4 regions of the Streptomyces sp. NPDC094034 genome follow, and region 1 is predicted to be linked to each of the others. Evidence: riboswitches for the same ligand, from Rfam matches in the RefSeq annotation. Region 1 holds a riboswitch; each other region holds the start of a gene.
What was found. A riboswitch is a leader RNA that binds a small molecule or an ion and turns the genes downstream of it on or off. The one in region 1 is predicted to bind cyclic di-AMP.
Positions count from the first base shown of each region.

Region 2: another riboswitch for cyclic di-AMP. It lies ahead of ABTZ59_RS29765 (M23 family metallopeptidase); the one in region 1 lies ahead of ABTZ59_RS04695 (LysM peptidoglycan-binding domain-containing protein).
Region 3: another riboswitch for cyclic di-AMP. It lies ahead of ABTZ59_RS30910 (C40 family peptidase); the one in region 1 lies ahead of ABTZ59_RS04695 (LysM peptidoglycan-binding domain-containing protein).
Region 4: another riboswitch for cyclic di-AMP. It lies ahead of ABTZ59_RS27170 (transglycosylase family protein); the one in region 1 lies ahead of ABTZ59_RS04695 (LysM peptidoglycan-binding domain-containing protein).

Region 1 is NZ_JBEOUD010000003.1:105,452-113,005, forward strand. It holds gene ABTZ59_RS04670 (HAD family hydrolase) at 1-480, opposite strand, end outside; gene ABTZ59_RS04675 (ScbA/BarX family gamma-butyrolactone biosynthesis protein) at 708-1,628, opposite strand; gene ABTZ59_RS04680 (ScbR family autoregulator-binding transcription factor) at 1,757-2,470, shown strand; gene ABTZ59_RS04685 (prolipoprotein diacylglyceryl transferase) at 2,655-3,239, opposite strand; gene ABTZ59_RS04690 (SAM-dependent methyltransferase) at 3,467-4,267, shown strand; gene ABTZ59_RS04695 (LysM peptidoglycan-binding domain-containing protein) at 4,406-5,224, opposite strand; cyclic di-AMP (ydaO/yuaA leader) riboswitch at 5,229-5,383, opposite strand; gene ABTZ59_RS04700 (NAD-dependent epimerase/dehydratase family protein) at 6,187-7,101, opposite strand; gene ABTZ59_RS04705 (carbohydrate ABC transporter permease) at 7,098-7,554, opposite strand, start outside.
Region 2 is NZ_JBEOUD010000043.1:38,147-45,700, reverse strand. It holds gene trmB (tRNA (guanosine(46)-N7)-methyltransferase TrmB) at 1-331, shown strand, start outside; gene ABTZ59_RS29775 (PrsW family intramembrane metalloprotease) at 392-1,732, shown strand; gene ABTZ59_RS29770 (aldo/keto reductase) at 1,806-2,750, opposite strand; gene ABTZ59_RS29765 (M23 family metallopeptidase) at 2,877-3,902, opposite strand; cyclic di-AMP (ydaO/yuaA leader) riboswitch at 3,914-4,067, opposite strand; gene ABTZ59_RS29760 (PP2C family protein-serine/threonine phosphatase) at 4,382-5,608, opposite strand; gene ABTZ59_RS29755 (MerR family transcriptional regulator) at 5,804-6,550, opposite strand; tRNA gene ABTZ59_RS29750 (tRNA-Met) at 6,666-6,739, opposite strand; gene ABTZ59_RS29745 (hypothetical protein) at 6,813-7,022, opposite strand; gene ABTZ59_RS29740 (HAD family hydrolase) at 7,088-7,554, shown strand, end outside.
Region 3 is NZ_JBEOUD010000048.1:2,513-10,066, reverse strand. It holds gene ABTZ59_RS30925 (esterase/lipase family protein) at 1-454, shown strand, start outside; gene ABTZ59_RS30920 (M23 family metallopeptidase) at 718-2,463, shown strand; gene ABTZ59_RS30915 (ATP-dependent DNA helicase) at 2,535-5,093, opposite strand; cyclic di-AMP (ydaO/yuaA leader) riboswitch at 5,387-5,550, shown strand; gene ABTZ59_RS30910 (C40 family peptidase) at 5,549-6,793, shown strand; gene ABTZ59_RS30905 (N-acetylmuramoyl-L-alanine amidase) at 7,063-7,554, shown strand, end outside.
Region 4 is NZ_JBEOUD010000036.1:8,773-16,326, reverse strand. It holds gene ABTZ59_RS27185 (nucleoside triphosphate pyrophosphohydrolase) at 1-634, shown strand, start outside; gene ABTZ59_RS27180 (cytochrome P450 family protein) at 769-2,034, shown strand; gene ABTZ59_RS27175 (transglycosylase family protein) at 2,181-3,173, shown strand; cyclic di-AMP (ydaO/yuaA leader) riboswitch at 3,438-3,614, shown strand; gene ABTZ59_RS27170 (transglycosylase family protein) at 3,619-4,332, shown strand; gene eno (phosphopyruvate hydratase) at 4,773-6,068, shown strand; gene ABTZ59_RS27160 (FtsB family cell division protein) at 6,216-6,689, shown strand; gene ABTZ59_RS27155 (DUF501 domain-containing protein) at 6,822-7,439, shown strand; gene ABTZ59_RS27150 (Ppx/GppA phosphatase family protein) at 7,436-7,554, shown strand, end outside.

The DNA of each region.
Region 1 (7,554 bases):
CCTGGCCGCGGCGAGATAGACGTCCGGATGCGGCTTGGGCCGCATCTCGTCCTCGGGCACCACGACGTGCCCGAAGAGGTCGAGCATGCCCGCGGTGTCGAGGCTGGACTCGACGACCTCCCGCGGGCAGTTGCTGGCGACGGCGAGCGGCGCGAACTGAGCCGCCGTTTCGACCAGTTGGCGGGCGCCGGGCATGGTCATGGGGTTGTCGGCGACCAGGGCTCGGAAATGCGCGAGCAGTCGGTCGGTCATCTCCTCGCCGAGGTCCGGGCGCCCCGCCTCGTCCGCCATCAGGCGCCCGCATTCGCTGTAGTGGAGCCCTTTGGCCCGCTCCGCGAAGCCTGGAGCGGGGGTGAATCCGAACTCGCGCAACGCCAGAATGCGCGCGTCCTGCCAGTGGCATTCGGTGTCCATGAGGGTGCCGTCGCAGTCGAAGACGATGGCTGAGGGAGTCCAGGAAAGGATGCGTTGAGCTGTCATCCGCGTGCTTCCGTTCAGGAGTGCCCTAAAAGCGGCAGCGCTGGCCGCCGCAACGGTGCGAAACACCGCGGGCGTGTTGGTCACCCGTTGTCGGACGGGTGCGATCCCTGGCGGGCGCGGCCATAGGGAGAAGGCCTGTTCCGGCGTCCGCCAGGAACATAACGATCGCTACGCTAGAGAGAACTACTCTCGGCAGTCAAGTGATTGCATTTAGTGTCTAAATCTGTTTATTGGTAGCGGAGGACTCCAAAGGCCTTCTGTTCGCCGTCCTGGAGAAAGCGGAAGACGCAGGTCGCATGGTGCGCCACGCACAGAACGCGGGCGGGCGGGCGGTATTCGATGAAGCGCGCCGTTTTCAGCCGACCGGCGGTAGGCCGTAGCAGCCTTCCGCCACTTTCGAGGGCAGCCGCCTGCCGGGCGGCCTCCAGCACGATCATGCCCGGGACATGATCCGTCGCGTGGTCGAAGAAGAAGGGATGCCGCATATCGGCGGGATCCACCAGCAGCGTGGCGCCCTCGGAACCGATCACGACATCGTGCGCGCCGGTCACCCCCAGCCGCCGGGCGTCGGGGCGGAGGCCGCCGGCCGCGCGCACGACGGACGGAGCGGCGGCGCCCGAGCGGCCCGCCCGTACGGCGTCGTACTGTTCGGGTTCGAGAAAGCGCGCACCGCCGCCGGCCAGCGCGAAGAGCACCCCGTCGGCCTGGTAGGAGACCTGGAGACGCAGCCCGGTCGCGGACCCGTCGGGCCCGCGTCGCACCTGGGTCGCCCGTACCCCGCAGGTGACCCTGGTGGCGCCGGAGAGGGCGCGCGGCTCCGAGGCGGGGTCGAGTTCGAAGGAGAGATCGGTGATGATCAGGTTCGCGACGGACGAGACGCCGAAATACCGCAGTGGAATGTAGATCCCGAGCTGACGCAGTGTCTCCACGATCATCAACGGGCTGTGCAGATCGGCGCCGTCGCGCGGAAAAGTCGGATGGGATCGGGGCCAGGAGGCGGCGGCTTCGAAATCGCCGCTTTCGGTCTGCCGAACGTCGGTCAGCAGTACCTCCGCCACGGAGGCGCGATGCACCATCTCCCGGGCGACGGTGCGCGACCAGGACAGCGGCCGGACCTCCCCGGCGATGTCACCAACCGATGTATTCATGCGATAAGAACATCGCAATTCTCCGGCACGCGCACCCCAGCTCAACCCCGCCACACGCCGTCACACCCCGCGCGAAAAGCCGCTACATTGCGTGCTGTCATTTAACGGAACGGGAATCCGGGGTACACGTGCAGGTTCGGGCGGAGCAGGTTCGGGCGAAAGCGACGCGCAGGTTTCTGCTGGAGGCCGCGGCACATTTGTTCGATGAGCGTGGCTATGCCGGTACCAGTATCAGCGATATCAGCGCACGGTCCGGTCGTACGAGCGGGGCCATCTACTTCCACTACGCCAGCAAGGAGAATCTGGCCCTGGCCATTGTGGAGGAGCATTTCGCGACCTGGCCGGAGCTGATCGGCCGTTACAAGGCGGCCGACCGCCCGGCGCTGGAACGACTGGTCGCCCTGAGTTTCGATGTGGCCAGAGCCTTCCGCGACGATGTCGTCATCCGCGCCGGATCCCGGCTGTGGGCGGAACGCGCTGCCATCGACGTCACGTTGCCCCGGCCCTTCGTCGGCTGGCTGGAGACGGTCACCGGGCTGCTCGAAGAGGCGCGCGCCGAGGGATCGCTCGCCGAGGGCGTATGTCCCGAAGTGGCCGCGCACGGACTCGTCTGCGCCTTCTTCGGGCTGCACACGGTCTCCGACGCCCTGGAGGGGCGGCGGCAGATCGAGGAGGGGCTGTCGGATCTGTGGCTGCTGCTCCTGGCCGCGCTCCAGACCGACCCCGACCCGGCGCTGCTGCTCGCGCGGGTGCGGGAGGGTGAGCGCGAGCGCCGCCGGGAGAGCGCGGCGGACGGGCGCCGGGCGCGGCTCGGGGACCGGGTGCTCACGAAGAGCGGCTGACCGCGCGGCATGTCCTGGCGCGGCGGATACACCCTCAGCCGGTCGCCGTCCCCGCTCAGTTGAGATGTCCGGGACGTCGTCCGGATGCGATCAGGGACGGCGTACAGCCGTCGGCGGTCCGCCGTTCAGTGTCGGGGGACCGCCGCCGGCCGGGCCTCGTGGTCCCGGCCGGCGGATCGGCCGCTCAGGATTCCTCGAAGTAGGCGTCCAGGACGGCGTCGAGCTCTTCCGTCCATTCCTTGAGGCGGTTCCTGGTGTCGGCCTCGACCTCGGCGTCGAACCAGCGGCGCTCCGACACATGCACCGTGACGGTGAACCGGCGCCCGAAGCGAGGAGTCTTGATCTCGACCGCGCCGATCTCGCTCCACCAGAAGTCGGCCTCCTGGTCGTCCAGCCGGAACCGGACGCCCTTGCTGTCCGCGATGATCGCGCCACGGCGGTCGGTGACCTCGAAGACGGGGCCGTCCTCGGCGGAGGCGTCGTCCGCAGGGGTGCCCTCCTCGGAGGAAGCGTCGGAGGAAACCTCCTCGGCCGCTTCGGCCTTGTCGGTGGTGGTGCTGTTCGCGTCGAGGGCGGGTTCATCGGGAACGGCCTCCGGAAGGACGTCCGAGCGGGCGCCGCCTTCGGGCGCGCGCTCCTCGGTCTCCGCCTGCTCCGGGTCCGTCTCCGCTGTGCCCGCGGGGCGGGGGGCCATGAGGCCGGGAACGTACGCCGGGTCTTTCCCCACGGCACGCTCGGGCCAGATATTCGAGTCTATGCGCTGCTCCACGTCCGGAAGTATGGACGAGAATCCTGTGCGAGCCCAGCCCGGCTCGCATCCGGCCGTATGCCCGTGACATCCCGCCGCCCGTACATACACACCTGATTCGAACACCAACTCCCCTCATCGCATACCCTGTTACCGCTCGCCCCACCCGGATCACCCGAAACGGGTACATCGGCGATGCGGTCCCCTTCACCAGGTTCTTTCCCCGCCTCCACTCATGGGAGCGTTCAATGACGGCCGAGACGCCCAAACCGCAGATCGACACGAGCAAGCCCCATCCCGCACGTGTCTACGACTATCTCCTCGGCGGCAAGGACAACTACGCCGTCGACCAGGCGGTGGGGGCGAAGCTGCCGGCCGAGGCGAGGGTCGCCGCGCGGCAGAACCGTGCCTTCATGCGCCGCGCGACCGCCTGGCTGGCGCACAGCGGGATCGACCAGTTCCTCGACATAGGCACCGGCATCCCGACCGAGCCGAACCTGCACCAGATCGTCCAGCGGATCAACCCGAAGGCCCGGGTCGTCTACACCGACAACGACCCCATCGTCCTGCGGCATGCCGAGGCCCTGCTGATCAGCTCGCCGGAAGGCGCCACCGACTACATCCAGGCGGATGTCCGCGAACCGGGGGCGATCCTGGACCACGCCCGGGGCTTCCTGGATTTCAGCCGCCCGATCGCGCTCTCCCTCATCGCCCTGATGCACTTCATCCCGGAGGACGAGAAGCCGTACGACATCGTCGGCACCCTGGTGGAAGCCCTTCCCACGGGCAGTTGTCTGGTGCTCTCGCACGCGGCGTCCGATCTCTACCCCGAACTCGTGGAGCAGGTGGTCGCGCAGTACAAGCGGGGTGGCATCACGCTGGGCTTCCGTACTCGCGAGGGGGTGGCGCGGTTCTTCGAGGGCATGGACCTCGCCGAGCCGGGCCTGGTCACGGCCCCGCACTGGTACCGGGACACGGCCGCGCCGACGGAGGAGGAGAGCGGCGGATACGACAGCGGCATCTACGCCGCGGTCGGCCGCGTGCGCTGACCTTTCCGGCGGCCCGTCGCTCCGCCGGGATCGCGGAGCACGGGAACGAGGGAACGAACGAGCCCGGAACGCGGCAGGGCCGGACCAGCCCTGAGGGCTGTCCGGCCTGCCGCGAGCGGTGTGCGGTGTGCGGGCCTGTCAGTAGGGGCCGTTCACGTTGTCGATCGAACCGTAACGGTCGGCCGCGTAGTTGGACGCGGCGGTGATGTTGGCGACCGGGTCGTAGCTGTCCGTCGACGTACCGGGCACGTGGTAGGCCTCGAACGTGGGGTCGATGACCTGAAGGAGCCCCTTGGACGGGGTGCCGGCCGCGGCGTTGGAGTCCCAGTTGTTGATGGCCCACGGGTCGCCCGAGGACTCGCGCATGATGTTGCGGTGGATGCCCTCGTAGGAGCCGGGGATGCCGTTCGCCGCCATGACGTCCAGCGACTCCCGGATCCAGCCGTCCAGGTTGTCGGCGTACGTCGTCGTGGCGGTCTCGGTGGTCGCGGCGGCGGTGTCGGCCGAGGCGCTCTCGTCGGTGCTCTCCTCGGCCGCCGGCGCGGCCTCCTCGGCGGGGGCGGAGTCGGCGGCGGAGTCGGCGGGGGCCTCCGACGCGGACGCCGTTCCGAGCGTCAGCGTGAGACCGGGGTGGATCAGGCACGGGTCGCCGCCGATGACATCGCGGTTGTCCTCGTAGAGCTGCTGCCAGCCGCCGCTCAGGGAGAAGTCGTCGGCGATCTTGGACAGCGAGTCGCCCCAGACGACGGAGTAGGTCGTCGGGGTGTCCGTCTGGACGACGGCGGCCGGAGTCAGGGTCACCTTGGCGCTGGCGGCGGTGTGCGCTGCCGGGGCCGCCTGGGCGGTGGTGGCGGCCAGCAAGGGGAAGGCGAGTACGGCACCGCCCGTGCCCGCGGTGACGAGACCTCTGGCGACAGGGCTGTTCTTGGGACGACGGTGCTTAGCCTTTGAGGCCATGACGAATTCCTCTCCTGCGCCTGCGAGGTGAGCTGTCGGGTTCGGACTGGAGATGCCCGGCCGCATGGTGAATGCGGCTTAACCCCAAGCCGGTCCTGAGTACGGATCGGCGACTTACCTGGGTCCCCCGCTCCTGCCGGGCGTGGGTGGGTGTGTGTTTCCGGGCGGCGGCAGGATTCGGCGTTCCGTCCGGAGTAACGAGAACGTAAGCGAGGGCGCCCGAACGAAACAAGCCCTGAATTCACAACGGAATCCAATTCATGAATCCGACCCGAAATGATCTCGTTATCGGCCCGATACCGGGAAGCTCAACTCGCCTTCCACACAGGCGAAATGAACGAGAAGGCAGGCGGCGGGCCGGGCACTTACGTGACACACATCACGCGCATGACGGAAATGTCCAGGTCACAACGGGACACAGAGCGGAGAAAGTCGAGCGAACGACAAAGAATTGGACTTCAGGGAGAACTGAGATAAATCGCCCATAAAGGTGCGGGTGCGCGGCATCGGATCCGACCCGTGGACCCGACCTCCACAAGGGAGCCATACGCGCCGCTGACGCTCTCTCACATTCGAACAACCAGGGCCATGTGGCGGTTCTCCGACCGTCTTTCATCGAAGAGCGGATCACATTCGAAGAATTCCCTTTCCGCAAACGGCAGTTCACGACGGATGAAGGAGTGACGCCCACCTCGCGGTTTTCTGGCGATTGACCAACTCGGGCATTCTTCGGGCCCGTTCATCGCGTCGCCCGACGATGAACGGAAAGGCGATCAAGGAAAGATCAGGGGCTTCATCGGGGGCTTCATCGGGGCTTCGGAGAAGGCTCGGGGAGAGATATGACGTACCGGCCCGGAAACGTGCGACGGGTGGTGGCGCTGCCGGAGTCACCCTCCGGCAGCGCCACCACCCGTCGGTGGCCCGGCGCCCGATCGCCCGCTACCCGGGCGGCGGCGCGAAGCTCAGTCCGCCTCCGTGATCTCCTCCCGCCCCGCCGCGGTGAACCCGAGGAGCTCACGGCTGCGGGTGGTGTCGAACAGCGACGCGTGACCGTCGAGCGCGCCCCGGATCTCGCTGCTGGGGTGGTACGTCGCCAGCAGCTCCCGGGTGGGTTCCAGGGCCGCGCTGTCGGGCGCGGCCACGTTGACGACATGGTGGCCCGTGAGGTCCGCCGTCAGGGCGGCCCGTACGGCACGGGCGGCGTCCCGGGTGTGCAGCCACCCCCACAGTTCACGGCGGTTGGACGCGGGGTCGCCGTGCACCTGCGCCAGCCGCTCCCGCAGCCGGGCGCCCGCGCCGACGAACGGGAACCGCAGCATGACGGTGACCGTGCCATGGCGCCGGGTCGTGAACTGCGCGGCCTTCTCGGACATGACCTTCGACAGGCCGTAGGAGTCGACGGTGAGATCGGGGTGGTCCTCGTCCACGGGGACGTACACCGGGTGCAGATCCCGGTCGGCCCACGCGATGCCGACGGCCGCCGCGCTGGAGGCGCCGACGACACGCGGCACGCCGAGCCGGCCGGCCTCCTGGAACACCAGATAGGCGGCGAGGACGTTGGCGCGCAGGGTCTCGTCCTCCGACACGATGCCGGGCGCCGGGTACGCCGCGAGATGGACGACCCCGACGAACGCGCCGTCCTCTTCCGCCGCCGCCTTCTGTGCGGCGGCGAAGCACTCGGTGACCGTCTTCGCCTCGCTCAGATCGCCGGTGACGAACCGGACACAGCCGTCCTCGCCGTCACCCCGCGCCAGATCGGCGCCCACGACGCGGAAGCCCGCGCCGATGAGGTCCGCCACGACGGCCCGGCCGATCCCGCCGGCCGCCCCGGTCACCAGTACCGTCCGGGGGCTCTTCCGTACCGTCCGCCCGCTCATCCCTTGACCGCTCCCATCAATCCGTTGACGAAATAGCGCTGGGCGCACAGGAACAGGACGATCACCGGGACCACCATGATCAGAGCCGCCGCCATCAGCGAGTTGTACTGCACGACACTCTGCGACTGCATCGCCTGGAGCGCGATCGGCAGCGTGTACGTGTGCGGGTCGTTCAGCGAGATCCGGGTGAGCTGGTACTCGTTCCAGGTCGGGATGGCCGTGAGCAGCGCGATGGTGATGACCGCCGGCCGGGCCAGCGGCAGATAGATCCGGCTGAAGATCCGCAGCTCGCCCGCGCCGTCCATCCGAGCCGCCTCGCGCAGCTCCGCCGGCACCGCACTGAAGGCGTTGGTCAGCAGCAGGATCGCCAGTGGGGCGCTGCCGTTGACGAACGGCAGGATCAGGCCCCAGTGGGTGCCGAGGATGTCGAGCTTGCTCTCCAGCAGCACGATC
Region 2 (7,554 bases), on a different contig from region 1:
GAAGCCGGGCGCCGTGCTGCACTGCGCGACCGACTGGGAGCCCTACGCCGAGCAGATGCTGGCGGAGCTGACCGCCCACCCCGGCTTCGAGAACACCCAGCGGGACGGCGGTTACGCGGCACGGCCGGCCTTCCGTCCGCTGACCCGGTTCGAGGGGCAGGGGCTCGACAAGGGCCATGTGGTGCATGACCTGCTGTTCCGCCGCGCACCGGAGTTCCGGGTGACGGAACACGACGAAGCGGAACACCACGAAGCCGAACGCCACGAAGCCGAACGCCACGAAGCGGAACGCCAATCCCCTGAGCGCCCGCCGGTAACGGGACCCGCGTAACGCGAGGACGTGGTCCGGGCACCATCGCCAGGTGTCAGTGCCCCTCGTTAGGGTCGTCGAGTGTCAGAACCGTCCCCGCAGCCACCCGGTCCGCGTCCGGCGATCCCCGTCTACGAGCGTCAGCGGCGGCTCGGTGAGCTGTGGGCCGCCGTGCCGGAGCCCGCCCGCAGGCGCTACCGGCCGAGCCGCGCCTTCTGGCGCCGCCGCGCGGTGCGGGTGGGGGCCGTGATCTCGGTGCTCGCCCTCTGCGCGCTGGTGATCCTCGCGCTCGTCCGGGACGAGACCGGCACGGAGGGCTTTCTGGTGGGTCTGGGGCTGGCCGTCCTGCCCGTACCGCTGCTCATCACGGCCTTCCGCTGGCTGGACCGGGTCGAGCCGGGGCCCTGGCGGAATCAGCTCTTCGCCCTGGCGTGGGGCGCCTTCGCCGCCGCCCTCGTCGCGATCATCGCGAACTCGTTCGCGACCGAATGGATAGCCATCGCCACCGCCGACCCGGCGGGCGCGGAATCCCTCGGTGCCACGGTGATAGCTCCCGTCGTGGAGGAGAGCGCCAAGGCCGCGGCGGTTCTGCTGATCTTCCTCTTCCGCGGGAGGGCCTTCACCGGGCTCGTCGACGGCGTCGTGATCGCGGGGTTCAGCGCCACCGGCTTCGCCTTCACCGAGAACATCCTCTATCTCGGCAGCGCCTTCGGCGAGGACCAAGATCTGGGCAACTCCGGCCTTGCCTCCGTCACGGCCGCGACCTTCTTCGTACGGGTCGTCATGTCACCGTTCGCCCATCCGCTCTTCACCGTGCTCACCGGCATCGGCTTCGGACTGGCGGCGACGGCGGCCCGCCGGCAGAGGGTCCGCCGGTTCGCGCTCCCCCTGCTCGGTCTTGCCCTGGCGATGGGCCTGCACGCGCTGTGGAACGGATCGGGACCGCTCTTCGGCCCGTACGGCTTCTATGTGGTGTACGGGGTGTTCATGGTCCCGGTCTTCGCGCTGCTGACCTGGCTGGTGATCTGGAGCCGCCAGCGCGAGCTGCGCACGGTCGGGTCCGAGCTGCCCGCGTACGCCGCCGCCGGCTGGCTGACGTCGGCCGCACCCCTCGCCCTCTCCTCCATGCGGGCGCGCACGATGGCGCGTGATTTCGCTGGGCGTACGTACGGCCCGGCGGCGGCAAGATCGGTCCGGGAGTACGAGGCGTTCGCGACATCCCTGGCGTTTCTCCGCCACCGGGCCCACCGGGGCGCGCTGGGCCCGGACTTCGTCGAGCGCGAGCAGGAGTTGCTGCACCATCTGTGGCAGCGCAGGGAGACAGCCGGGCCCGCGCTGACCTACGCGGCGCGGGCCACAGGCCGGGTACGGGTGCCGCCGCCGTACGCCGACTACGACGGCTACAACCCCTACCGCCAATGACGCGCCGGTCCCACGAGGATTGCGGGCGGCGGCTTCAGTCGGCGGTTTCGGGCGGAGATTTCGGGCGGCGGATTCACGCGGACGCCGCCGTGAGCTTCGCCAGCTCCTCCGCCGTCAGTTCGAGGTCGACCGCCGCCAGCAGCGCGGGCAGTTGCCCGGTCGAACGCGCGGACGCGAGCGGCGCGACCACCGTCGGCTGAGCCGCCAGCCAGGCCAGCGCCACGGTCGCGATCTCGGCGTCCCGTGCCCCGGCGATCCGGTCCAGCGCGGTCAGGACCCTGGCGCCCCGCTCGGACTCCAGGTATTCGGCCGCCTTGCCTGCCCGGGGACTGTCGACCGTGACCCCCGGACGGTACTTGCCCGTGAGGAAGCCCGAGGCCAGCGCGGCGTACGGGACGACCGACAGACCGTGACGCAGCACGGTGTCCAGGAGCTCGCCCTCGTATGTGTCGCGGGAGACCAGGTTGTAGTGCGGCTGAAGCGCCACATAGCGGGCCAGCCCCTCGCGCTCGGAGAAGACGAGCGAGGCGGCCAGCCGCTCCGCGCCGATGTTGGAGGCGCCGAGCGCGCGGACCTTGCCGGCCTTCACCAGCTGGTCGAGTGCGGTGATGATCTCCTCGACCGGGACCTCGGGGTCGTCGAAATGGGTGTAGTAGAGATCGACGTACTCCGTACGGAGCCGACGCAGCGACTCCTCGATCCCGGCCTTGATGGTGGCCGCCCTGAGCCCTTTGTACCGCGGGTGCGCGCCGACCTTGGTCGCGATCAGGATGTCGGAGCGATTGCCGCGCGAGGCCAGCCAGTTGCCGATGACGGTCTCGGATTCACCGCCCTGGTGGCCCGGTGCCCACGACGCGTACATGTCGGCGGTGTCGATGAAGTTCCCGCCCGCGGCGGCGTACGCGTCGAGGACGGCGAAGGAGGCCGTCTCGTCCGCGGTCCAGCCGAAGACATTGCCGCCGAGGGCGAGCGGGAAGACGTGCAGATCGGAGGAGCCCAGTGGGCGCAGAGCGGTCATAGGTGGATGCAATCCCCCGATGGGGACGCCCTATTCCGCTCCGCGCCCTCATGTGGGCCGTATGGGGGAATGCCGTATGGGGGAATACCGAGGGGAAGGCCGGGAAGGACTGCCCATGGGGCGGTTCTACGGGGTGAGGCCCTTGCCGCGCAGCCAGCTCATCGGGTCCAGGCCCGCGCCGCCCGCCGTGTGGACTTCGAGATGCAGATGGGCGCCGGTCACATTGCCGGTCGCGCCGACCCTGCCGATGACCTCGCCGGTGGTGACCTTCTGCCCGGCGCTGACGGAGATCGAGGACTGGTGGGCGTACCAGATCTCCGTGCCGTCATCGAGCTCCAGGACCGTGCGGTATCCGTACGAGCCCGACCAGCCTGCCGATGTGATCGTGCCGCTGTGCACGGCCTTGAGCGGGGTACCCGTCGGCGCGGCGAAGTCCAGGCCGGTGTGCTGGCCTGAGGACCACAGGGAGCCGGCCTGACCGAAGGTCGAGGTGATCGTGTAGGAGGAGGTGGGGAGCGCGTAGCTGGCGGCCAGCTTGGCCAGCCGCTCCTTCTCCGCCTTGGCCCTGGCCTCCGCCTCGGCCTTCTTCTTCGCCTCTTCGATCTTCTTCTCGGCGTCGGTCTGCTGCTTCTTGGCCTCGGCCGCGGCCTTCTCGGCCGCCGCCGCCTCCGCCGCGGCCTTCCGCGCCGCGTCGGCCCCGGTCTGCTGCGCCTCGGCCTGCTGGAGGATACGGGCGCGCAGCGCCTCTCCCGCGTCGGTGGCGCCCTGCTCGGTCTCCGCGGTCGTGAGCCCGGCGGTGGTGAGCGGGGCGGCGAGCGCCTGCGGCTCGGAGTCGTCCGAGGCGAGCGAGCCCATTCCCGGCAGTGACGCGGCGTCCGGGAGCTTGTCCGTGATCGCGTCGGGCAGGGATATGGAGACCGCGGGCTTGTCCTGCGCGGTGGCGATGCCGCCCGCGCCGACGGCGGCGATGACGCCGACGCCGAGGACCGTGGAGCTACGGGCGAGTCCGCGCTGCTTGGCGACGCGGTGCCGGCCGCGTACCGGCCGTATGGACTCCTCGGTGGGATTCCATTCCCCCCACGCCCTGTCCGGCTCGCCGCCGAGGGAGTGGGTTTCGAAGACGGCTTGGGGGGCAGGCTTGTTGGACGCCACTGAGGCGTGCTCCTTTCCTTCCTTCTCGCCTACCGGGTTAGCTGACGGGTTCGGAGCAGGAAGGTCTCCTACGAGCGCTCCTGCCGCACAGGGCAGCAAAAGACACCCGATTCACCCCAATTGGTGGTTCCCCGGTTCCCTCGCGGGATTCGGCGCGTGCGCACGGTGCCATCTCTGGCGACGGCTGGGACGACCGCGCTGCGTTATCGAACGTTAATAGAGACCCGGCCCTTATTCCAAGCTGTTCCGGATGATCGTTAACGACTTCGCATCGGACGTACCGGGATGTAAGGGAATCTAATCGGGCGAGTTGACGGCCCGTCAGGGGGGCCTACATTTCTGACGGTGTGTCAAATGTTATGCGGAGGGATACCTCTCGATTACAGACAGTGGCAAGGGCTCCTCGCCGGGCGATCCGGGCAACGGCTTCGACGGTGAGCGCGGTGAGCGCGGCTGCCTCACGGCACCGCGCGGCCGTCTCATGGCACCAAGGGCATGGTCCTGCGTCGCTCCGGCTCGCCCTCCGAGGGCCGGCTGACCGCCAGCAGCGCCATGTCGTCCTGGCTCCCGCCGCCCGTGTGCCGCCGTACGTCGTCGATGAGCGCCTGAAGTATCTCGTCGGGCCCTTGGAACACCCGTCCGTCGAGCCGTTCGCGCGGGACGTAGAAGACCCCCTGGGCATCGCGCGCCTCGGTGAGCCCGTCCGTGTAGAAGAGCAGCGTCGCGCCCTCGGGATACCCGGCCTGGTCCGCCCGGTCCGGCCACGCGCCCAGTTCGCTCATTCCGAGCGGCAGCGCGTGGTCGCTCGGGGCGAGCATCCGTACCTCACCGTCGCGGCACATCAGCAGTGGCTCGGGGTGGCCGCGGTTGAGCAGCCGCACCACACCCTCCTCGTGCGGAATCTCGGCGAGAACGGCCGTGGTGAACCCCTCGAAGACATCGAGCCCGTCCCGTCGCGTCCCCTCACGCCTGAGCGCGCGCTCCAGCCGCTGCGCGACCCCCTCCAGCGAACTCTCCTGCTCGGCGGCCTCCCGGAATGACCCGATGACCACCGCCACCGCTTCGACCGCGTCAAGACCCTTCCCCCGTACGTCCCCGACCACCAGGCGCACCCCGTACGGCGTGTCCTGTACGGCGAAGAGGTCCCCGCCGATGAACGCGCCCTCCTGCGCCGCCTCGTACCGCGCGGCGATCCGCAGCCCCCCGATCCGCTCGGCCGGTCTCGGCAGCACCGCACGCTGGGCGGTCTCGGCGATGATGCGGGCGGAGGCCAGCCGCTCGCCGCTGCGCCGTACGACACCGTTGATGTACAGCGCGAGCAGGGAGACGACCAGCACGGTCAGCACCTCGCTGATCGACTCCACCTGGAACTGGGTGTCCGCGTGGAAATGCACCGCCAACTCGGCGATCAGCGCGGCGACGGCGATGGTGAGCGTGCCGACCAGCGGATAGAACGGGGCGGCGATCAGCGGGGCGGCGGCGAAGAGGGGTGACGCGGTGACCCGCGTCGGGGTCACCACGTCGAAGACCGCCCCGGCGATGATCACCAGCACGGGCAGCGCCCGCACCAGCCTGCGTCCCGTACGGCCATGTCCGCCCGGATACCGGCCGCCGCCGCGGGCATTGTCGCCCGCCGCCCAGAAGCCCCTTCCGTCAGAGGCCCAGAGACCGGCGCCCTCGGCCGCTCGCCGGCCGCTGCCGCCGATTCTCTTTCCGAGCTTCCTCAGTCTCCACACCAGTGGTCTCCTGCCCGGTCCGCCGACTGCTGCGGACGGTGCCGCTCTCCACCAGGCTGGCCGCTGCCCTCCCGGGCGGCGAATCGCCGTCGGCCGAGTGGGCTACGGTGAGCCGGTTCCGCCGACCCCGCCAGTGCTTGGTGCACCTGGGGCCGACGGAACGGATCAGTCGGTCAGGTGGCGCTCGGCGTACACCCTCATGGCGTCCCGCACGAGCACAGCCGTACCTTCACCGTACTGGTCATAGGTGGCGGCGAAGCGCGCGTCATCGACATACATCGCCGTCACGCCGATGACATACGACCTGGTGGGCTCGACCGTGACGGACAGCCAGTCGCAGTGACGCCGGGCGACGGCCTGCGCCTCCTCGCTGTCCGCGGCGAGCCCCGCCGCGGCCAGGCGCCCCCAGTCCCTGGCGATGCCCTCGTGCCGGTCCTTGAAGTCCTGCCGCTCCTCCTCGCTCAGCGACCGCCACCAGCGGTCGCTCTTCTCATAGGCGTCCCGGCCCCACCGCTGGGTCACCTCCTCCTCGTACCGTGTGTGATCGAAGCCGTCGAGTACGTCCTCGGCCATGAGTTCCTCTCCCGTCGTCGTCTTGTGGAGAGTGGTCCGCACCGAGGCGATCTGCCGCCCGATGCGCTCCCGTTCCTGCTCCAGCAGCTTCAGATGGCCGCGCAGGGCGGCGGCCGTGTCCTGCTGGCCGTCGAGGACCCGCGCGATCTCGGACAGCCCGAGCCCCAGCTCCCGCAGCAGCAGAATCCGCTGGAGCCGGACAAGGGCGTCCTGTCCGTAGTAGCGATAGCCATTGCTGCCGGTACGGCTGGGCTCAAGCAGCCCCAGCTCGCCGTAGTGCCTGAGCGTGCGGCTCGTCGTGCCCGCTTTCTTCGCGATTTCCTGGATCGACCACTCCATGACTTTCACGGTAGAACTTGACGTCGCGTAAAGGTCAAGCACGGAAGCCGAAGATGCGGGCGGGCATGACGAAGGCCCGGATTCACCAGGAATCCGGGCCTTCGTTCTCTTCCAGTAGCGGGGACAGGATTTGAACCTGCGACCTCTGGGTTATGAGCCCAGCGAGCTACCGAGCTGCTCCACCCCGCGCCGTTGACTGCAACCCTACGCCATCCGGAGCAAGATCATCACCACCCGGCGCAGCGCAAGCCTCTAAGAGCCTCTAGGCCGCCTCGACGACATCCGCGCGGACAGCGACGGCCCACTCCACCAGAAGTCGCTGGTAGCGCTCCTGCTCGGCGGGCGGCAACGCGCCACCGGCACGGGCCCACAGGGCACGGATCTCCGCGTTGACGACAGCGGCGGACCTGACAGCGCGTAACGAGTCGCCGTCACCGGAAGCGGGCGAAGGAGTGGACGAGGAAGCGAACATAGAAGCAAGGCTACGGCCAGCCACTGACAATCGGCAGAGCGTGTCCCCCTACGCTTACACCGGTGATCGAAACCATCGTGTTCGACGTCGGCGAGACCCTCGTCCGCGACGACCGCTACTGGGCGTCCTGGGCCGACTGGCTGGGCATTCCCCGGCACACCATCTCCGCGCTCGTCGGCGCCGCCACCGTCCAGAACCGCGACAACGCCGACGCCCTCCGCCTCATCAAACCCGGCATGGACGTCGGCGAGGCGTACCGCGCCAGGGAGGCCGCCGGCCGCGGCGACCATCTCGACGAGTCCGATCTCTATCCGGATGTACGGCCCGCCCTGGCGAGCATCCGGGCGCTCGGCCTCCGCGTCGTCCTCGCGGGCAACCAGACCGTCAAAACCGGGGAGCTGCTGCGCGGTCTCGATCTGCCCGTCGATCTCATCGCCACCTCGGGCGAGTGGGGCGTCGAGAAGCCGTCGCAGGAGTTCTTCGCGCGCGTCGTCGAGGCGTCGGGGACCACGCCCGACAGGACGATGTACGT
Region 3 (7,554 bases), on a different contig from region 1:
GCACGAGGGCACGGCCGTCGTCCCGCTGGCGAACGCCCACCCCGTCGTACGGCAGATGCGGCCCGGTTCGGACGTGATCGAGGAGTTGCGGCTGCCCGCGCCCGGCTGCCGAACGCGGTTCGTGAGCTTCTGGAGCGATCTCGACCAACTGATGGCACCGGCCCTCACCGCGCGTATCACGCACCCTGATCTGCGGGCGGAGAACGTGCTGGTGAGCGGGGTGGGACATCTCGCCATGACGGTGCACCCCGGAGTCGCGGCCGGCATCCGGCACGCGCTCGAATCTCCCGGGCACATAGGCGAATCCGGCCTGGACCCGGTCAACTCCGGCCGCGCGTCCGGGGAATCCGGGGAGGCGTCCACGGAGGAAGCCGGGGACGAGCCGGGCGACGAACCGGGGGACGAGTCCGGAGGGAACGGTCCACGTTTCGACGGACCGGCCTCCGCCGCCTGACGCGTGACTCCTGGCGCGTAAAGCGGCTCTCGAATTCCCGCTCCCATTTCGAACAAATTTCGAACATAGGGCCAAGTCTGCGCCCGTCGTCCGCCGAAACACGGCCGAATGCCCGTTTCAACGGAACGCAAAACCTGCCGAAGATTGTCGCCGTCCTATACCGCCGGGTACAGTCGCGGCCACTGCTTTCACTCAGGGGCCCTGTCCGTCCGACAGGCCCCGGAGGAAACCCTGGTTCTGCTGCCGAGGCGAGAGAGAAGTTGGTGAACGACCAGCACGCCCACGCCGGGTACGCCGCATATGACGGCTACCAGACCGGCAGCTTCGAGACCGACCCACTCTTCGGCACCCTGCCGGACGGCTCGGGCGGCTACGAGAACCCCCAGGCCGCCACCGGCCAGTACGACAGCACACAGTGGCAGACCGGCGCCCATCAGACGACCGGATATGACGCGTACGCCACACCGCAGTACGACACCAGCGGTCAGTGGGCCACCGTCACCACCGCGTCCGACCACAATTATCAGCAGGTCCCGGGCATCCCGAGCCAGTCGGTGGAGCCGGATATCACGGGCCAATGGGACGCCGATGCCTGGAACCAGGCGAACCAGGTGAACCAGGCGAACCACGCGCATCCGACCGACCAGCTGAACGGAACCGACAGCACGGGGCAGTTCGACTCCACACAGTTCGGTTACGGCATCTCGGAGCACACCGCCGCGGCACCGTTCGACGCCGCCGCACAGTTCGCGGGCGCACAGTTCGAGACCGCGCAGTTCGACGCCACGCAGCTTGACCCCACGCAGCTTGACGCCACGCAGTTCGAGGCAGCGCAGTTCGGGTACGAGGCGAGCGCGCAGTGGGCGGCGGCGCCCGCGTTCGACACCGGCGCGTACGACGCCACCGCCTGGAACTCGCCCGGTACGACGGCCGATACCGCGTACGACGCCGCGCACGAGCGCTACGGCCAGGACAGCGGCACCGGCCCGTACGAGCAGTACGACCTCGCCCAGGGCGCCGAGTACGGCGCCCCCGGGCCGGAGCCTGAACACGCCTTCGACGCGGAGCCCGGCTACGAAGCCGGGACCGGCACGGAGAAAGACGCCCACTCCGAGACCGAAGAGGCCGGGCACGAAGGCGACACGGAAGCGGACTCCGCTCCCGAGGCCGAACAGCCGCACATGGCGGAGACGATGACCGCCCCCGTCGTCAGTCTCCCGTCCCGCGGCGAACGCCGGGCCGGTGGCGGCTCGGTCGGCGGCCGGAGCCGGCGCCGTAGCCCCGCCAAGCGCTCCGCGCTCCTCACCGTCGCCGTCCCCTCCGCCTGTGTGATGGGCGTCGCCGGTGTCGCCGCCGCCTCCGTCGGTGGCCTCGGCGCGGCCGAAGAGCCCCAGGCCGACAAGACCACGACCGCCACGGCCGCCGATCCCGGCTCCGTGAAGCCCGTGGCCGCGAACAACAAGCTGGACACCCAGCTCGCCGCACTCAACGCGGACGCCCGTGACTTCGGTGACCGCGCCAGCCGTACGCAGGAGCGCATCGACCTCCAGGCGCGGCAGGAGGCGGAGCGCAAGAAGCGCGAGGCGGAGGCGGCCCGCAAGGAGGCCGAGCGCCCCAAGTTCGTCCTTCCCGTCTCGCAGCACGGACTCAGCGCGTACTACGGCCAGGCTGGGGTCAACTGGATGTCCATGCACACCGGGATCGACTTCCCCGTGTCGTACGGTACGCCGGTGATGGCCGCGACGGACGGCACCGTTCGCACGCAGTACAACAGCGCCTACGGCAACATGGCCATCGTGACCTCACCCGACGGCACCGAGACCTGGTATTGCCATCTCAGCACCACGAAGATCCGCTCCGGTTCGGTCAAGGCCGGTGATGTGATCGCGTATTCGGGGAACTCGGGCAACTCCACAGGGCCGCACCTGCACTTCGAGGTACGGCCCGGTGGTGGCGCCTCGATCGACCCGCTGGCCTGGCTCCGCAGCCACGGCGTCGACCCGACGTAAGCGCGCCGCGCCCGGCGCGTTTCGCGTCGGGTACGGCGCACGCCCCGGGCCCTGCCCGCCCCGCCAAGCCCCTACAGCTTCTCGACGGGCGCGTATCGCAGCAGCAGCCGCTTGGGCTTCGTGTCACCGAAATCGACCGTCGCCTGCGTGTCCGCGCCCGTACCCGTCACCGCCATGACCGTGCCGAGACCGAACTGGTCATGCGTGACGCGGTCCCCGACCGCCAGCGCGATCACCGGCTTCTCGGTGGTGCGCCGCGTGGCGAAGCCCGAGGGGCCGCCGCCCGACCTCGACCGCGAGGCGGCCGACAGGGACGACGACAGCGAGGACGTCACCCCGGACGTGGGCCCCGCCGGGATCTGCGCGCCGGTCCGCTTCCACTCCAGATGGTGTCCCGGGATCTCCTCCAGGAACCTGGACGGTGGGTTGTACGAGGGCTGGCCCCACGCGCTCCGCATCGACGACCGGGTCAGATAAAGACGCTCGCGGGCGCGGGTGATGCCCACATACGCCAGCCGTCGCTCCTCCTCCAGTTCCTTCGTCTGGCCGAGGGCGCGCATGTGCGGGAAGACGCCGTCCTCCATGCCCGACAGGAACACGACAGGAAATTCAAGGCCCTTGGCGGTGTGCAGCGTCATCAACGTGATGACACCGGAGCCGTCCTCGTCCTCGTCGGGGATCTGGTCGGAGTCGGCGACGAGCGCCACCTTCTCCAGGAACTCGGCGAGCGTACCGGTCGTCGGACCGGTCGCGGCGGCCGTACCGGCGGCGCCACCAGCACCGGCCGCGCCACCAGCACCGGCCGCGCCGCCGGCGCCCTCGCCCGCCGCCTCCGCCGCGGCCTGGTCGCGCTCCTGCTCGAACTCCAGCGCCACCGCGGCCAGTTCCTGAAGGTTCTCGATACGCGTCTCGTCCTGCGGATCGGTCGACGCCTGCAACTCGGCCAGATAGCCGGTCCGTTCGAGCACGGCCTCCAGGATCGTCGCGGGCCCGGCGCCGGACTCGACGACCGTACGCAACTCCTCCATCAGCGTGTTGAACCGCTTGACGGCGTTGGCCGAGCGTGCGGCCATTCCGTACGCCTCGTCCACCCGCCGCAGCGCCTGCGGGAAGGTGATCTTCTCGCGCAGCGCGAGCGCGTCGATCATCGCCTCCGCGCGGTCCCCGATACCGCGCTTGGGCACATTGAGGATCCGGCGCAGCGGGACATTGTCCTCCGGGTTGGCCAGCACGCGCAGATAGGCCAGCACATCGCGGACCTCCTTGCGCTCGTAGAAGCGCACTCCTCCGACGACCTTGTAGGGCAGGCCGACGCGGATGAAGATCTCCTCGAAGACACGGGACTGCGCGTTCGTACGGTAGAAGACCGCGACATCGCCCGCCTTGGCCTCGCCCGCGTCCGTCAGCCGGTCGATCTCATCGGCGACGAACTGCGCCTCGTCGTGTTCCGTGTCCGCGACATAGCCGGTGATCTGGGCGCCCGCGCCGGCCTTCGTCCACAGATTCTTCGGCCGACGGCTCTCGTTCCGCTCGATGACGGCGTTGGCGGCGCTCAGGATCGTCTGTGTGGAGCGGTAGTTCTGCTCCAGCAGGATGGTCGTCGCGTCCGGGTAGTCCTCCTCGAACTGGAGGATGTTACGGATCGTGGCGCCCCGGAAGGCGTAGATCGACTGGTCGGCGTCTCCGACGACACACAGCTCGGCCGGGTCGTGCTCCTCGCCGGAGGGGCCCACCAGCTCGCGTACGAGGGTGTACTGCGCGTGGTTGGTGTCCTGGTACTCGTCCACCAGGACATGCCGGAAGCGCCGCCGGTAGTGCTCGGCGACATCGGGGAACGCCTGGAGCAGATGGACGGTGGTCATGATGATGTCGTCGAAGTCCAGCGCGTTGGCCTCGCGCAGCCGCGCCTGGTACATCCGGTAGGCCTCGGCGAGCGTCTTCTCGAAGCCGTCGGTGGCCTGGTCGGCGAAGGTCTCCTCGTCGATCAGCTCGTTCTTCAGATTCGAGATCTTGGCGCTGAAGGACTTGGGCGGGTAGCGCTTGGGGTCGAGGTCCAGATCACGGCAGACCAGGGCCATCAGACGCTTGGAGTCGGCGGCGTCGTAGATGGAGAACGACGAGGTGAACCCGAGCCGCTTCGACTCGCGCCGCAGAATCCGCACGCAGGCGCTGTGGAACGTCATGACCCACATGGCGTTGGCGCGCGGGCCGACGAGCTGGCCGACGCGCTCCTTCATCTCGCCCGCGGCCTTGTTGGTGAACGTGATCGCCAGTATCTGACCGGGGTGGACACCGCGGTTGCCCAGCAGATACGCGATCCGGTGGGTCAGCACCCGGGTCTTGCCCGACCCGGCCCCGGCCACGATGAGCAGCGGCGAGCCGGTGTGCACAACGGCGGCACGCTGCTCCTCGTTCAGCCCTTCGAGCAGCGCGGCGGGGTCCACGACCGTGCGCGGGGCGCCGCCCCGGTGGTACGGGTCCCGCGCCGGAGGCGCGTCGTAGGCACCCTGGAAGAGGTCGTCCGGCACCTGCTCCGGTGCGTGCTCGGCGTCGTCCTCGGGCGGCGGTGGATGCTCGTCGCCGGAGGGCTGGAGGTCCGCCAGGAAACTGTCGTCAAAGAGGCTGCTCATCGCTTTCCGAGTCTAGGCCGCCGCACTGACACACCGCGCCCGCCTTCGGGATTCCCCGGCATTCCCCCGGCCGCTGTCACCCTCGCCGCACCCCCCGTCGCCCTCACCGCGGGCGGCACCTCGGTCACTCATCGTGGCGGAAAGGCGTCACCGACCCCCTTCGCACATCGCACGCGCAAATGGTCACGAAAATGTATCGGGCATTTCGGCCATCGTCCTTCACACCAGCACCACACTTTGGCTAGCGTGCTCGATCAGGCAGCCCGTACCCCCAACGGCGACCCACGCCAAGCGGGCAGCCCACGCCGAATTCGGACTTTCCCGAAGAAAGTTCGGAACCGGGGACCCACACTGCACAACCGGGGTGAATCGGGCCTTTCGCTCAAGGCCCGTAGGGCAGCCTTCCGTTCCGCCCGAACCCGACAGCTAACCCGGTAGGCGGTCCACGGAAGGAGATGCAGACCTTGGCGTCGCATCGCAAGCCGCGCAGTCTCAGCGGAGTACGTACCGCCTCTCCCGCCGTCGGGCTCACGACAGCCGCGCTCGCCTCGGTCACACTGCTCTCGACGCAGAGCGCGAGCGCCACGCCCGTCGAGCCGAAGCCGTCCATGGAAGAGGTACAGAAGAAGGTCGACGATCTGTATCGCCAGGCCGGAAGCGAGACACAGAAGTACAACAGGGCGAAAGAGGCCACGCAGAAGCAGAAGCGCGCGGTCGACCGCGTGCTCGACGAAGTCGCCAAGCGCGCGGACAAGCTGAATGAGGCCCGGCGTACGCTCGGCTCGTTCGCGGCCGCGCAGTACCGCGAAGGCGCGGTCACCCCGACCGCCGCCCTGCTCTTCGCGGACAGCCCCCAGGCGTTCTTCGAGCAGAAGCAGGTGACGGACCGGCTGACGGAGCGTCAGCGCGGAGTCCTCACCGACTACCAGACACAACAGGCCGCCGCCGCGAAGCAGCGGGCGCAGGCGTCGAAGGACCTGGAGTCGCTCACCGCCTCGCAGGCCGCGCTGCGCACCAGCAAGCAGAGCGTGCAGCAGAAGCTCGGCGCGGCGCGTGCGCTGCTGTCGAAGCTGACCACGGAGGAGAAGGCGCGGCTGGCCGCGCTGGAGCGCAAGAAGGAAGAGGAGGCCCGCCGCAAGGCGGAGGCGCGGGCCAAGGAGGAGGCCCGCGCGAAGGCGGAGGCCGAGCGCAAGCGCAAGGAACGCCAGGCCCAGAACAACCCGCCGACCGATACGAGCACGGGCTCAGGGACGGGCTCGGGCCAGAGCGGCACAGGCTCCGGTACGGATACCGGCAGCGGCACCGGGACGGGCACGAGCGGCGGCACGGGAGCCTCGGACGGCAGCTACGCCACCAAGACCGCCAAGGTCCTCTCCTTCGCCCGCGCCCAGATAGGCAAGCCGTACGTCTGGGGCGCCACGGGACCCAGCTCGTACGACTGCTCGGGCCTGACGCAGGCCGCCTGGAAGGAGGCGGGCGTGGAGCTGCCGCGTACCACCTGGGAACAGGTGAAGGCCGGCACGCGCGTCGCGACCGACGATCTGCTCCCCGGTGACCTGGTCTTCTTCTACGACGACATCAGCCATGTCGGGATCTATATCGGCGACGGCATGATGATCCACGCCCCCAAGCCGGGCGCGAACGTCCGCGAGGAGTCGATCTACTACATGCCGATCTACGGGGGCGTCCGCCCCGCCTGACGGGCGGTCAGCGGTGCGGGGACGCAGCACCCACGCGCCCTCGGGCAATAACTTCAGAAAGTACCGCCACACAAAGAACTTCCACCGCGGAACCTTACGTCTGACCTTATGAAAATCGCGCGGAGCAGAGCCAATGGCCTGCCGGCCGGGGAACCTTCGCGCGATGAACTGAGGTCCTCAGGCGTGCGGCCCGGCGCGGCGCTGGTCGGTCACCGCCTCGCGCCCCCTCGTGCCGCGGCCTGAGGCATGGTTACGACGTAGGGAAGTTCATGCATTTTCGAAAGACGATCCCCGCGATCGCTCTCGGTGTGGTGTCGCTGACGGCTCCCCTCGCCGTCGCGGGTACCAGCACCGCGGCGACGGCGCTCGAAGCGACGGCGGCGGATTCCTCCCAGGTAGAGGACACCACGCTCACCGACGGCAACGGCAAGCCCGCCGGCGCCCTGTCGGCGAAGGCGGGATCAGGGACCGGCAAGGTGTTCTCCACCGGCGAGATCACCGGTGAGCGCTTCTCGTCGATCGGCCTCAGCTGGAAGAAGGAGTCCGCCGTCGACGACGGGCTGACCGCCGAGACGCGGGTCCACCGCAACGGGGCCTGGGAATCATGGCGGGAGGTCCCCCTGGAGCTTGACGAGGGAGTGGCCGAGGAAGCGAAGCGGGCCGGCGCGCCCGCCTTCTACACGGACGACGCGGACGGGGTGGAGGTCCGCTTCACCTCTCCGAAGGGCAGCCTGCCGCAGGACCTGCGGCTGTCGTTCATC
Region 4 (7,554 bases), on a different contig from region 1:
CCGGCTGCTCGACCTCGTCCAGGTCATGGACCGGATCCGCGTCGAGTGCCCGTGGTCATCGACCCAGACGCACCAGGGTCTCGCCAAGTACGCCATCGAGGAGGCGTACGAACTCGTCGAGGCGATCGAGGAGGGCGACGCCGTCGAACTGCGCGAGGAGCTGGGGGACGTACTGCTCCAGGTCGTCTTCCACGCCCGTATCGCGGAGGAGCGTGCCGTGGCGGAGGAGGGAGAGGAGGACGCCGGGCCGTTCTCCATCGACGACGTCGCCGGCACGATCGTGGAGAAGCTCATCCATCGCCACCCCCATGTCTTCGGCGACGAGACGGCCGAGACCCCCGAGGACGTCAAAACCCACTGGCTCCGGATGAAAGCGGTCGAGAAGCAGCGCGACTCGGTCACCGACGGAGTCCCCCTGGGCCAGCCCGGCCTCGCCCTCGCCGCGAAACTCGCGGGCCGCACCCGCACGGCCGGCCTCGACGTCCCGCTCCCGAAGGCCGACGGCGTCGGCTACGAACTACTGGCCCTGGCGGTACGCGCGGAAGAGGCCGGCGTCGACCCGGAGGCGGCACTGCGCGCGGCGGCCCGCGTATACCGGGACGCGATCCGCACGGCGGAGGGCCACGCCGTATAGCCGCACGGCCCGGGGCCGGGCCGTACAGCCCGAACGGCCGCCGAGGGTGGTGGTACGGCGTCGTCGGTCCGTTCCCCGGCGGCCCGTACCCCGGCGGTCCGTTCCCCGGCGACGCCGACGGTTACTGTCGGGGGATGCGTCACCAGCCCGCCCCCATATCCCCGGCCGCGCCCGCTCCCGCGCTGTTCACCTGGGAGTTCGCCACCGATCCGTATCCCGCCTACGCCTGGTTGCGCGAGCATTCGCCCGTGCACAGGACCGCGCTGCCCAGTGGCGTGGAGGCGTGGCTCGTGACGCGGTATGTGGATGCCAGGCAGGCCCTCGCCGACGCGCGGCTCTCCAAGAACCCCGCGCATCACGCCGAGCCCGCGCACGCCAAGGGGAAGACGGGCATACCCGGTGAGCGCAAGGCCGAGCTGATGACACATCTGCTCAATATCGATCCGCCCGACCACACTCGGCTGCGCCGGCTCGTGTCCAAGGCGTTCACGCCCCGTCGCGTGGCCGAATTCGCGCCGCGCGTACAGGAATTGACCGACCGGCTCATCGACGGCTTCGCCGCGAGGGGCGAGGCGGACCTGATTCATGACTTCGCGTTCCCGCTCCCCATCTACGCGATCTGTGACCTGCTCGGGGTGCCGCGCGAGGACCAGGACGACTTCCGCGACTGGGCGGGGATGATGATCCGGCACGCCGGCGGACCACGCGGCGGAGTCGGGCGCTCGGTCAAGAAGATGCGCGGCTATCTCGCCGACCTCATCCACCGTAAGAGGGCCGATCCCGGCGACGATCTGATCTCCGGACTCATCCGGGCCGGCGACCACGGGGAACATCTCACCGAGAACGAGGCCGCGGCGATGGCCTTCATCATCCTGTTCGCCGGTTTCGAGACGACCGTGAACCTGATCGGGAACGGCATGTTCGCCCTGCTGCGCCATCCCGAGCAGCGCGCGCTGCTCCAGCGTTCGCTCCGGGCGGGGGAGACCGGACTGCTCGCGACAGGGGTCGAGGAACTGCTGCGGTACGACGGTCCCGTGGAGCTGGCCACCTGGCGGTACGCGACCGAGCCCCTGACGCTCGGCGGACAGCTGATCGCGGCGGGCGATCCGGTGCTGGTCGTCCTCGCCGCCGCCGACCGTGACCCCGAGCGCTTCGCGGATCCGGACACGCTCGACCTCTCCCGGCGTGACAATCAGCACCTCGGATACGGACACGGCATCCACTACTGCCTCGGCGCACCGCTCGCCCGGGTGGAGGGGCAGACCGCGCTCGCCACCCTGCTGACCCGGCTGCCCGATGTGCGGCTTGCGGGAGATCCTGCCGATTTGCGCTGGCGCGGAGGGCTCATCATGCGTGGATTGCGCACGCTTCCGGTGCAGTTCACGCCATTGTCCGACTGACGATTTCTGACGGACCGTCAAGACTGTGACTTTCGCGTGATCTCCGCTGCATCGACTTGTGACAGGAGTTCGAGTACCGCTACGTTCTCGAAAACTCAGCCGCCACACGCACCAGTCGAAACATCAGTCACACGGAAGGCAATCACATGCGCTCCGGGAACGGCCGACACCGTCGACCTCGCCAGGCCCCCGCCCTGATCGTCGCGGCAGGGGTGACCGGCTCGGCGATCGCCATTCCGCTGCTCGGTGCCGCCGGTGCCAGTGCGGCGGACGCGTCCACCTGGGACCGTGTCGCCGAGTGCGAGAGCGGCGGCATGTGGAGCGCGGACCTCGGCAACGACTTCTTCGGCGGACTCCAGATCTCCCAGGAGACCTGGGACGACTTCGGCGGCGCCGAGTACGCGGCCAGAGCCGACCTCGCCAGCCGCTCGCAGCAGATCGCGATAGCCGAGAGGATCCTCGAAGCGCAGGGGCCGCGGGCGTGGGCCAGTTGCGCCGCGGTCGCCGGGCTGACGGAGGGCAGTCCCGCGCCGCGCGTGGATCCCGGTACGACGCCGGGGACGGCGACGGAGGCGACGCCGGAGAAGACATCTGAGGCGACTCCTGAGCCGTCCGGGACATCCGGGAAGGCCGGGTCCCCGTCGGACGGCTCCTCGGCCTCGCCGGACGCCTCGGCCTCCAACGGTGACGGTACGAAGGAGCCCGCTCCCGCCGAGTCCTCCGGCTCCGCCGGGTCCGCCGGGTCCGGTCAGGGCGCCGCCAAGGGCAAGCACCGCGGCGACGCGGCCCCGGACGACTCCGCACCGGGCAATTCGGGCGAAGAGCGTGAATCCGGCCGTCATGCCTCGCGCGGTGACGGATCGACACGTAACGCCAACGCCGCGGCGGATGGCGCGACGAGTGGTGCGACGGGCGGCCCGGCGGATGGTTCGGCGGGCGGCTCCGCGGGCGAAACGGAAGGCGCGGGCGCGCTGGATGGTGAGTACACCGTCCGCGCCGGTGACTGTCTTTGGCTCATCGCCGACGAGCGCGAGGTGCCCGGCGGGTGGTCCGCGATCTACGAGGCGAACAAGGACACCGTCGGCGCCGACCCTGACCTGATCTTCCCTGGCCAGACCCTTGATCTGGGCGTGAAGTAGAGGCAGTTAGAGGCCCTATGTCCACTTCTGCGAAAGTGAGACAAGGGTCTCTTCGCCGCAACTGGGGCCTTTTGCTCCGGCGGTTGGGTCGTTTCGTCTCTCACCTGCGTAAATGGGGTCATCCAAGGGGGAGGTAAGGGCGATTTTTCCTTGATGTTCTCCTTTGAACAATGGGCGGACCTGTGATTACGGTCTGAACCGCTCGCACCGCGGGCCCCGTCGACCGTCACGCCGAATCCTGCCGTCGGTCGGGGGGAGCAACCGACGCGTCATGCGCCGTAGGCAGGAGCGGGGGACCCAAAGGTTCGCGCCGGGCTCCGGCCGTCGACAGACGACCGAGGACCGGCTTGGGGTGAAGCCGTGTGCGACAGAGCACACGGCCGGGCAACTCACTTGGCCCGAACCCGACAGCTGACCTCGTAGGCGTCGGTGAGGGAGATGTTCCATGCTGCTGCGTTCCAGCAAGGGCAAGCACCGCCGCCCGTCGAAGGCCGTCCGCTATGCCACGCTCGCCGGGGTCACCGGCGCAGCCGTCGCCGCCCCGCTGATCGGTGCGACCTCGGCCTCCGCCGCGACCGCCGCAGAGTGGGACCAGGTCGCGCAGTGCGAGTCCGGAGGCAACTGGTCGATCAACACGGACAACGGCTTCTACGGCGGCCTCCAGTTCACGCCGTCCACCTGGGCCGCTTACGGCGGTACCGCGTATGCCGCCCGCGCCGACCAGGCCAGCAAGTCCCAGCAGATCGCCGTCGCCGAGAAGGTCCTCGCCGGCCAGGGCAAGGGCGCGTGGCCGAACTGCGGCGTGGGCCTGTCCAGGGCCGCGTACGACGGCGGCTCCGCCACCGAGAGCACCCAGCCCAGCCGGCCCACCCAGAAGAAGTCGCAGCCGACGCAGCGGCAGGCCCCCAAGCAGCAGGCGCAGCCGAAGCAGCAGGAGACCACGCGCGGCGCGGCCCAGCCGGCCTCGCGCGGCGAGAGCCGTCCCACCACGATCAAGAAGGGTGACGGCGAGTACAAGGTCAAGCCCGGTGACTCCCTCTCCAAGATCGCCAAGGCCGAGGACGTCGAGGGTGGCTGGCAGAAGCTGTACGACCTGAACAAGGACATCGTCAGCGACGCCGACGTGATCTACCCGGGCCAGCAGCTCCACCTGAGCTGACCCACCCGGCCTCGTCCGGGCCGTATCCGGAACCGGGACCGCTCTCCCCTCGGGACCGTCCCCAGCGGAGCCCCCGGGGACCGTCTCCACCGGAGTCTCCGGGGACCGTCCCCAGCGGAGCCCCCCCGGTCAGTCCCCACCGGAGCCCCTCGGGACCGTCCCCACCCGAGACCGCCCCGGCCCGGCGCGTAATCCCCCGTACGCGCCGGGCCGGGGTTTCGCCTGTGGCCCCCGCTCACCCGCGGACGCGGCTCCCGCTCACCCGCGGACCCGGCGCCACCCTCCCGCGTACCCGGCCCCCGCGGGCTCCGGCGTGGGGGAATCGGGCCCCATTCCGTCTTAGGTGGCGGGCACCGGCCGACCGATGACCCCGCGCCGGATAGTCTCGTGTCGCAAGGCCAATGAGACCCTGCACTCCAAGCGTCACATCCCAGAAGGAGATGCTCGTGCCGTCCATCGACGTCGTCGTAGCCCGGGAAATCCTCGACTCCCGAGGCAACCCCACGGTCGAGGTCGAGGTCGGCCTCGACGACGGCAGCACGGGTCGTGCTGCTGTCCCCTCCGGTGCCTCCACCGGTGCGTTCGAGGCCCTTGAGCTCCGCGACGGTGACCAGAACCGCTACCAGGGCAAGGGCGTCGAGAAGGCCGTCCTCGCCGTCATCGAGCAGATCGGCCCTGAGCTGGTCGGGTACGACGCCACCGAGCAGCGCCTGATCGACCAGGCGATGTTCGACCTGGACGCCACCCCGGACAAGTCGTCGCTCGGCGCCAACGCCATCCTCGGCGTCTCCCTCGCCGTCGCGCACGCCGCCTCCGAGGCCTCGGACCTCCCGCTCTTCCGCTACCTCGGCGGCCCGAACGCGCACCTGCTGCCCGTTCCGATGATGAACATCCTGAACGGCGGCTCGCACGCCGACTCCAACGTGGACATCCAGGAATTCATGATCGCCCCGATCGGCGCGGAGTCCTTCTCCGAGGCCCTGCGCTGGGGTGCCGAGGTCTACCACACCCTCAAGAAGGTCCTGAAGCAGAAGGGCCTGTCCACCGGCCTCGGCGACGAGGGCGGCTTCGCGCCGAACCTGGAGTCGAACCGCGCCGCGCTCGACCTCATCCTCGAAGCGATCAAGGAGGCCGGTTACGTCCCCGGCCGCGACATCGCGCTCGCGCTCGACGTCGCCGCGTCCGAGTTCTACAAGGACGGGTCGTACGAGTTCGAGGGCAAGTCGCGCTCGGCGGCCGAGATGACCGAGTACTACGAGGAGCTCGTCGCCTCGTACCCGCTCGTCTCCATCGAGGACCCGCTCTTCGAGGACGACTGGGCCGGCTGGAAGGTCCTCACGGACAAGCTCGGCTCCAAGGTCCAGATCGTCGGCGACGACCTGTTCGTCACCAACCCGGAGCGCCTGGCCCGTGGCATCGAGGAGGGCTCGGCCAACGCCCTGCTCGTCAAGGTCAACCAGATCGGTTCGCTGACCGAGACCCTGGACGCCGTCGAGCTGGCCCAGCGCAACGGCTTCAAGTGCATGATGTCCCACCGCTCCGGTGAGACCGAGGACGTCACCATCGCCGACCTCGCCGTCGCCACCAACTGCGGTCAGATCAAGACCGGCGCCCCGGCCCGCTCCGAGCGCGTCGCCAAGTACAACCAGCTGCTGCGCATCGAGGAGATCCTCGACGACGCGGCGGTGTACGCGGGCCGCAGCGCGTTCCCGCGGTTTCGCTCCGCGAACCAGTAAGAACCATTAAGAGGATGCGTTCTTCCTGATCCTGTCGGTACGAGGGCGAGGGGCGGCTCCGCCCGTCGTCCGTACGTCCCCGGCCGCGGTCCCGTACCGTGTCCGGGGACGTACGTACAACAGGGGACGTAAAAGGGGAGGCGAGCCATGGCCGGGAACCGGGACCGGTTCTCCACCGCGACCAGGCTGCGACTGCTCGGCGAGCAGACGGCCGCCCGGGTCTACCGCTCGCAGAACCGCAGGCAGGACCGCCGCTCCCGGCTCACCGGCCGGGCCGCTTTCCTCGCCCTGGTCGTGTGCACACTGGTGGTGGCGCTCGCGTATCCGATGCGGCAGTACGTGTCGCAGCGGAACGAGATCGCCGACCAGGAGCGGCTGGCCCGCGAGGCGAAGCAGCGGGTCGAGGAGCTGCGCGACGAGAAGGCGCGGCTCCAGGACGACGCGTACATCCAGCGGCTGGCCCGGGAGCATCTGCATTACGTGATGCCTGGGGAGACCGGCTACACCGTGATCGACCCGGATGTGCGCGAGCAGCGCCGCGAGGAACGGGGGGCGACGGGTCGCCCCTGGTACTCGAATGTGCTGGACGGCGTGGACAACGCGGACCGCCAGGACAGATAGCCGGGGACGGCCCGCGACAGAGTACCGAGGACACCCAAGAACACCCGAGGCGCTCAAGAACTCCCAGAACACCTGAGAAAACCCGAGAACACCCGAGAACGCCCGAGAACCGCAGAACATACCTAGGCAGGCATGGACACGCCCCCTCCGCAGACCGAACGCACGGAACCCACCGAGGCGGACGTCGCGGCATTCGAAGAACAGCTGGGCCGCCCGCCGCGCGGGCTGCGCGCCATCGCGCACCGCTGCCCCTGCGGCCTGCCGGACGTGGTCGAGACCGCCCCGCGGCTCCCCGACGGCACCCCCTTCCCGACGACGTACTACCTCACCTGCCCGCGCGCGGCCTCGGCCATCGGCACGCTGGAGGCGAACGGCGTCATGAAGGAGATGACCGAGCGCCTCGCGACCGATCCCGAGCTGGCCGCCGCGTACCGCGCGGCCCACGAGGACTACATCGGGCGCCGTGACGCCATCGAGGTCCTGGAGGGCTTCCCGAGCGCCGGCGGCATGCCGGACCGGGTGAAGTGCCTGCATGTCCTGGTCGGCCACTCGCTGGCGGCCGGGCCCGGGGTGAACCCGCTGGGCGACGAGGCGATCGCGATGCTGCCGGAGTGGTGGGCGAAGGGCCCGTGTGTGACGCCGTGCGTGTCCGGCCCGTCCGACGGTCCGGGCCCTTCCGACGGTCCGTCCGGCGGTCCGTCCGGCGGTCCCTCCGACGGTCCGTCCCACGACGAGAGGGAGAAGGCATGACCAGGGTCGCCGCCATCGACTGCGGTACGAACTCGATCCGCCTGCTCGTCGCGGACGCGCACCCCGAGACGGGTGAACTGGTCGACCTCGACCGCCGGATGAAGATCGTCCGCCT